Regions from separate parts of the Mesorhizobium sp. C268A genome, predicted to be linked through region 2. Evidence: predicted binding sites of a transcription regulator. Region 2 holds the regulator's gene; the other holds the start of a gene.
The links. Region 2 encodes LexA, which represses DNA repair genes until DNA is damaged. Its sites were predicted from a motif close to TGTTCNNNNTGTGTTCNG; they were not measured.
Positions count from the first base shown of each region.

Region 1: the regulator LexA is predicted to act here: its motif matches at 1,602-1,619, upstream of uvrA (excinuclease ABC subunit UvrA).

Region 1 is NZ_JAMYVX010000001.1:7,610-11,671, reverse strand. It holds gene uvrA (excinuclease ABC subunit UvrA) at 1-1,452, opposite strand, end outside; gene NKL06_RS00065 (hypothetical protein) at 2,237-2,458, opposite strand; gene NKL06_RS00060 (ATP-dependent Clp protease proteolytic subunit) at 2,605-3,213, opposite strand; gene NKL06_RS00055 (SRPBCC family protein) at 3,243-3,710, opposite strand; gene NKL06_RS00050 (ArsR/SmtB family transcription factor) at 3,707-4,021, opposite strand.
Region 2 is NZ_JAMYVX010000003.1:1,097,847-1,101,908, forward strand. It holds gene kynU (kynureninase) at 1-736, opposite strand, end outside; gene NKL06_RS32190 (GntR family transcriptional regulator) at 905-1,669, shown strand; gene lexA (transcriptional repressor LexA) at 1,875-2,657, shown strand; partial or broken gene NKL06_RS32200 (ComEC/Rec2 family competence protein) at 2,651-4,062, opposite strand, start outside.

The DNA of each region.
Region 1 (4,062 bases), on a different contig from region 2:
TTCCTTGAGAACGCGCACCGCGATCTCGTTCTGCTGGTCGTTGAGATGTGGCGGCAGTTCGGTGAACCACTGGTCGGCCTTGCGGATCGACAGCTCTGTGACTTCGCCGATATGCTTGCCGGCGATCTTCACCGCCAGCGCTTCCGGCTTCAGCCGGTATCCCTTGCAGACCGGGCAGGGCGTCGCCGACATGAAGCGCTCGATCTCCTCGCGCATCCAGGCGGATTCGGTTTCCTTCCACCGCCGTTCGAGATTGGGAATGACGCCCTCGAACGTCTTGGTGGTCTTGTAGGAGCGCAGGCCGTCATCATATTGGAAGGTGACCTCGCGCTCGCCGGTGCCACGCAGGACGGCATCCTTAGCCTCTTCGGTCAGGTCTTTGAACTTGTCGCCGAGCTTGAAGCCGTATGCCTTGCCCAGCGCTTCCAGCGTCTGCGCATAATAGGGCGAGGTCGATTTCGCCCACGGGCTGACGGCGCCGTCGCGCAGCGAGACGTTTTCGTCCGGCACGATCAGGCTGGCGTCGATGGCGCGCTGATTGCCGAGGCCGTCGCAGGTCGGGCAGGCGCCGAACGGGTTGTTGAACGAGAACAGCCTGGGCTCGATCTCCGGAATGGTGAAGCCGGAAACCGGGCAGGCGAATTTTTCCGAGAACAGGATGCGCTCATGCGTCTCGTTCTTCGATTTGTTGACCGAGTCCTCGCCGGTCTGGCTGGCGTCGAGCGGCCGGTCGGCGAACTCGGCCACCGCCAGCCCTTCGGCGAGCTTCAGCGCCGTTTCGATGGAATCGGCAAGCCGTGTTGCCAGGTCGCCGCGCACGACGATGCGGTCGACGACGACGTCGATGTCGTGCTTGTACTTCTTGTCCAACGCCGGCACATCGGCGATCTCATAGAAGACGCCGTCGACCTTGACGCGCTGAAAGCCCTTCTTCTGCAGCTCCAGCAGTTCCTTGCGATACTCGCCCTTGCGGCCGCGCACGATCGGCGCCAGCAGGAAAAGGCGCGTGCCTTCCTCGACCGCCAGCACCCGGTCGACCATCTGTGAAACCGTCTGGCTCTCGATCGGCAGGCCGGTCGCCGGCGAATAGGGGATGCCGACGCGCGCGAACAGCAAGCGCATGTAGTCGTAGATCTCGGTGACGGTGCCGACCGTCGAACGCGGGTTCTTCGACGTGGTCTTCTGCTCGATCGAGATGGCCGGCGACAGGCCGTCGATCTGGTCGACATCCGGCTTCTGCATCATTTCGAGGAACTGGCGCGCATAAGCCGACAGGCTCTCGACGTAACGGCGCTGGCCCTCGGCATAGATGGTGTCGAAAGCAAGCGACGATTTGCCGGAGCCCGACAGGCCGGTCATGACGATCAGGCTGTCACGCGGCAGGTCGAGATCGACATTCTTTAGGTTGTGTTCGCGTGCCCCGCGAATGGAAAGGTATTTATGGTCGGCCATCGCCGGTCGCCGCCTCAGGTCTGGTGTCAGTGGGATCGGCGGGTTTTCCCGGCCATTCCCTATGTAGGTATTTTTGCCGCCACGTCGAGAGACGCCACACTTCTCGACCAAAGCCGTTTAACCGTCTTTCGCGCGAACGGGCAAGCGGAAAGAACAAAGACCGAACACGCTCCTGACAAAGCTGTGCAGAAACTGACAAGGGTGTTTCAGAAACTGACCCTGACGTAAGCTCCCGACGATCACATTTTCCGTAACCGGCTATTCAAGGTTGACGCCGTCAAATCAGGGGCGCACTCTGCCGGAGTCAACGGAGCCGGCCGTCTTTGATGGCCTCGCCGCCCATAGCGGCCTGCGAGACGCCGCAGGTTTTTGCGATTTGTGCTTCGGATTGACACCAGTCGCAACGGACATAGGAGCGGAGCATGACGCCACCGGATAGTCCCTTGAGGCTCCACCTGCTAGTGGAGCCGCGGCGGGCATAATTGCCAGGTAGTTTCAAGGCATTGGAGTGTATGCGTCCAAACGAACGCATCGCGTCAGTCCAACAAACCACCAGACAAACCGTGACCTGCCGAATCCCACAAAAATCAGAGACGGCTAGTCGGATAGTCGGCTGAATGCCGCGAAGCATCCGAAATCAAAGTCGGTATAACACTACCGGCAGTTTGGATTTGGAATCCAAAAAAAAGCCCCGACCGTTAGCGGAAGCAACGGCGGGGCTGTTCTTTTGCGAGGAAGTCGTCGGCGCAGGCTTTCTCTCCCGTATGGTAGCTGGGAGAAGGGGCTACCGGCGCGGCGGCTTGATCCCACCCGTGCCGACATCGACAGTGATGCTGCCGGAAATCCTGACATCGGTGTCGCCGATCTTGAACGTGCCGTTCTCGCCGGGAGGCAGCGCGTCGTCCGGCTCCGGCTGCGGCGCGGGCTTGGCGATGCGGTAGTCGCCGGCCACGCCGGGCAGGGCGCCTTTCCGCGACGTGCTGGTGCTGCCCCCGGCAAAGGCCATGCTCGATGTCGCCGCCGTGATGGCAATGGCTATGGTCAGTCTGTTCAGGTGGTAGCGCATGGCAAGACTATAGTGCCGCGCTCAAGGCGAGGCCAGACCAGCGGCGTTGAAATTGAGGGAACACCGGCCTGCATTCAATCCGCCGATCAGGCCGCCTCCTTTTTGCGGGTGTCGAACACATGGTCGACGAGGCCCCACTCCTTGGCCTCCTTGGCGGTCATGAAGAAATCGCGGTCGAGCGTGCGTTCGACCTCTTCATAGGTGCGGCCGCAATGTTGCGCATACAGTTCCGTCATGTGCCGTTTGGTGCGCAAAATGCCTTCGGCATGGCGCTGGATGTCGGAGGCCTGGCCCTGGAAGCCGCCCAGAGGCTGGTGCAGCACGATGCTGGCGTTGGGGAGCGCGATGCGCCGGCCCGGCGTTCCCGCCATCAGCAGGAACGAGGCCATCGAGGCGGCAAAGCCCATGCACACCGTCGATACCGGGCAACTGACAAATTGCATCGTGTCGTAGATGGCGAAGCCGCTGGTAACCACGCCGCCCGGCGAGTTGATGTAAAGCGAGATCTCCTTGTCGGGGTTTTCGGATTCCAGCGACAGGAGCTGGGCGCAGACCAGCGCCGACATGCCGTCATTGATCTCGCCATTGACGAAGATGATGCGCTCGCGCAGCAGCCGCGAGAAAATGTCGAAGGCGCGTTCGCCGCGGCTCGATTGCTCGATCACCATCGGCACCAGATTGGCAAAGCCGCTCATCTCATTGTCTCCGTTTTGATTTTGCCGGTTCAGGCAGCGCGCAGCAACAGGCGTGGCGCGTTGGCGGCGACAGGCGGTTTGGGCTTGTATGCGCGCAGCCAGAGCCGGCAGCCGGCGCCGGCCATCGCGACCGCAGGCGTCAGGACAAACCCGTCATGGACGATGCGCAGATGCGTGCCGCCGGAAACGGTGCGGGCGAGTGTGAAGGTGACGATGCTCTCCAGCTCCTCGCGGTCGGCGTCGCCGGAACGCTCGCGCCAGGAATAGCGCAGCAGGCGCCCCGGTTCGGCATCGAGCACTTCGCACTCGATCGGCTTCTCAGGCCCGGCAAAGGCAAAGCGGCTGCCGGTTTCCGGCTTGATGTCGTTCGGCATCATCCATTCCGCCAAAAGCTCCGGCACGGTCAGCGCCCGCCACACTTTTTCCGGTGCGTCCGGCAGATCGCATTCGAAGGCGAGGGCATCCTTGGCGGTCTGCGTCTGCTTTTCGTCGGTCATTGGTCCATGTCCTTCAAAACGGCCTTCAGTCTTTCGATGCGCTCCGGCCAGAATGCGCGGTAGCGTTCGATCCAGCCGAGCAGCGGCTCGAGCCCTTGCGGATCGGTGCGATAGTAGGCGTTGCGGCCGACCCGCCTTTCGCTGACCAGGCCGGCGCCGCGCAGTACGGCAAGGTGCTGCGACACCGCCGGCTGCGACACGCTCATGCCGGTGCGCAACTCCGAAACGCTCATCTCGCCGGAAGTCAGCCGCTCATAGACGGCGCGTCGCGTCGGGTCGGCCAGGGCGCGAAAAATCTGTGCTTCGATCATGACAAAAGCATAAGTCAATACTTATCGATTTGGCAAGGGGT
Region 2 (4,062 bases):
CATGGTGGCGCTCGGCCGCGTAGATGAAGGCTGGCGAGCCCGGGCCGCCATTGAGGTATTTGTAGGTGCAGCCGACGGCGAAATCGGCATTGGCACGGTCAAGTTCGACCGGCAAGGCGCCGGCCGTGTGGCAGAGATCCCAGATGATCAGCGCGCCGGCGTCATGTGCCTTGCGCGTCAGCGCCGCCATGTCGCGCAACTGGCCGGATTTGTAGTTGACGTGGTTGACCAGGATGACGGCAACGCTGTCGTCGATCAGCTCCTCGATTGCGGCCGCGTCGACGCCCTCCAGCCGCAGCCGCGTTCCCGGCCGGGTCGAGGCGACGCCTTCGGCCATGTAGAGGTCGGTCGGGAAACTGTCGCCCTCGGCAACGATGACCGACCGATCCGGCCGCATGCCGAGCGCTGCGTGCAGCAGCTTGTAGATGTTGATCGAGGTTGTGTCGCAGACCACCGTCTGCCCATCAGCCGCGCCGATCAGTCGCCCGAGCTGATCTCCGAGTTCCACCGGCATGTTGAACCAGCCGGCGGTGTTCCAGGCGCGAATGAGGTCGTGCGCCCATTCCTGCGTGGCGGCCTGCTGCAGTTCGCTGAAGACGACCGCTGACGCGGCGCCCAGGGAATTGCCGTCGAGATAAATCACGCCTTGCGGCAAGACAAAGCGTTCACGCATGGAGCGCAGCGGATCGGCGGCATCCATTGCTTCGATTGTAGCGAGATCGGGTGTCGTGCTCATGATCCGGCGCCCCTCCATGGACAAACGCGCGCGGCGGAGCCTGCCGCCCAAACATGCCGGCGATCTTGAGTGGTCGCCCTTGAACTGTCAAACATTATATATAATTCACCCATTGAAAGGCTTTGATATATAATGATCCGCCCGAGCGTTTATGTCTGATGGATCACGATGCTGGATGACGAGCAGACCTCGAAGACGGAAGTGGCCTATCGCCTGCTCAGGCGCGATATTCTTGCGACCCGGCTGGCGCCTGCCGCGCCGTTGAAGCTGAGCACGCTGCGCAACACCTACGGCATCGGCTGGACGCCGTTGCGCGAGGCGCTGTCGCGGCTGGAGGCGGAACGGCTTGTGACCGCCATCAGCAACCGCGGGTTTGCGGTCGCTCCCGTCTCTCGGGCGGAGCTCGAGGATTTGGCGCGTGCGCGGCTGGTGGTCGAACTGCCCCTGCTGGTGGAATCGATCGAGAAGGGCGACCGTGAGTGGGAAGACGCGGTCGTTGCCGCCCACTATCGTCTCTCACGGTGCGGGTCTGTTCTCGACGATCCATCGGATGATGCGGTCGACGCGTGGTACGAAAAACACGATGCCTTCCATGCGGCGCTGCTCAGTGCCGCGACATCCAGCTGGCTGCTGCGCTTCAATGCGACGATTTCCGACCAATTGCATCGCCATCACCGCTTTCTGGGTCTGGCCCCGACGCTGCGCGCCGCCGCCGGCCGCACGGATGGCCACCGGAAGGCCGTGGCGGCCCTGCGCGACGCCGTGGCGATCGAACACCATACCGCCCTGATGGAAGCGGCCCTCGATCGCGACGTCGAACGTGCGAAAACTCTGATGACCGCTCACATCGGCTACACGCTGCAGGTCTATGCCCAGAGTGAACCCGGCGCGGATGCTGCGCAGCCCCGTCCGAAAAGGAAGCGGCGATCGTAGCCGACGACGCAGGGCACTTTGTCTTCGTTTCACCCCGTTGCCGGCCAACGACTACGAGCGCCGCTCGCGGTGCCGAACGTCACGCTGAACAAAACGTCAACACATTCATTAAACTTTAAAAGGTTGCGGAACACAACTGGAACAGATAGTGTTTGTTCTGGGTTTGTTTTTTCTGATTCTGGTTTCAGAACCCCTGGGGGCCGCGATGCTGACGCGCAAACAACATGAGCTTCTGATGTTCATCCATGAACGCCTGAAGGAGAGCGGAATCCCGCCGTCCTTCGATGAGATGAAGGAAGCGCTTGACCTCGCCTCCAAGTCCGGCATCCACCGCCTGATCACGGCGCTTGAGGAGCGCGGTTTCATTCGCCGGCTGCCGAACCGGGCGCGCGCGCTGGAAGTGCTGCGGCTGCCCGACTCGATCGCACCAGGCCTCAATGCGGCGAGGAAGTTTTCGCCGAGCGTCATTCAGGGCAGTCTTGGTCAAACCGGCCAAGGGCAAGGCGGCCAAGGACAAGGCGCGATGGGCCAAGGCGGTATCGGCCGCCAGATCAAGCCGGGCTCGCCGTCGCGTTCGATGTCGGCCGGCAATGACGACGCCGTTTCGGCGGTGTCGATCCCGGTGATGGGACGCATTGCTGCCGGTGTGCCGATCGACGCCATCCAGCATCAGACCCATTCGATCTCGGTGCCGCCCGACATGATCATGGGCGGTGAACACTACGCGCTCGAGGTCAAGGGCGATTCGATGATCGAGGCCGGCATTTTCGATGGCGACACGGTCATCATCCGCAATGCCGACACAGCCAGCCCCGGCGAGATCGTGGTGGCGTTGGTCGACGATGAGGAAGCGACCCTGAAACGCTTCCGCCGCAAGGGCGCCTCGATCGCCCTGGAAGCCGCCAACCCGGCCTACGAGACCCGCATTTTTGGACCGGACAGGGTGAAGGTGCAGGGCAAGCTTGTCGGATTGATCCGGCGCTACTGAGCCGGCTTGGGTTTGTACTTTTCACGCTGGTTGTAAGGCGGCAGGCCGCGCGCGTCGCGGGAGAAGCGGCGTTGCTCGTGCCAGGGGCGATACGGCTTGTCGACGGCGAACCGGATGGTTGGCGCTGCCGCTGCCGATTGCGGATCGAAGAAGACGGCGGCGCTGCCGTCGCGGGCCAGCTGTTTCTTCGTCACGACCAGGACCAGCGGGTCGCGGCACGGATTGTAGGCGGTGGCGTCATCGATGACGATCAGGCTCGCGAAGGCACAGGCCGGCCGCGCCGTCTTGCGGTCTTTCGCAAGAGCTACAATGGCTCCGGAAGGGTGTCGAGCGATACAGAGATCGCCGGTGCAATAGAAGGGCGAGCCGGGCGGCAGATCGAGCGGATCGAGATCGAACCGCGTATCTGTTGCCTCGAAAATCTCGGGCGGGATAATGGTTTCGGCCCGCAGCGCCCGTTTCCAATTGTCCGTGGTGAATTCGTTGGAGCGTTCGCGGTTGAGGGCGAGTTCGCCGCCACCGATCTGCATGGCCACCAAATGTGCGTCCTCGGATATGAGCACGTCGGGCGTAAGCACCTGCGGCACCGTCAACAGGCCGGCCAGCGCGAAAGGCACGGCCGCCAGCCTGAGCCAGGTGGTGGCCATGGTGGCGATGACGAGGGCGACTGCCACCAACAGCACCGAGCGGATGGAGATCAGCCCGACGGCGTCGACCGGCGAGCGCTCGGAAATCCAGGCCGATATAGCGATCATCGCCATCAGACCCTTGCCCATCACATAGAGGAACGGCCCGTCGGCGCCGAACGGCATCGCCAGTGCGCTGAGCACGGCAAAGGGCATGACGATCAACGAAACAATCGGCATCACGGCCAGATTGGCGATCAGGCTGAGCGGCGACACACGCTGAAAATGCCAGATGGCGAACAGCAAGGTTGCACTGCCGGCGATGATCGAGGTCATGGCGAGGCCGCCCATGGCCAGCGCGAATTTTCGCGACAGGAAGCCGACGAAGGAGCGCTTTGCCAGCGGCGTTCTCACCTTGTCGGCGCGGTAATCGGCCCAGCCGGCATAGGCGCCGACAAGGGCGGCGGTGGCGGCAAACGACATCTGGAAGCTGGGACCGACCACCTCGTGCGGCGACACCAGGATGACGGCAATGGCGGAGATCGCCAGATTGCGCATGGTGAGTGCGGCGCGATCAAACAGCACGGCGACAAGCATGACCGCCAGCATGATGAAGCTGCGCTCGGCGGCAACCACGACGCCTGAAATAACGAGATAGGCGGCGATCGAGACAAGCGCTGCCGCGGCCGCATATTTCTTCACCGGCCGGCGCGAAGAGAAAACGGGAAACAGCGCAAAGGCGCCACGCAGCAACGCCATGATGGTGCCGGCAACCAGCG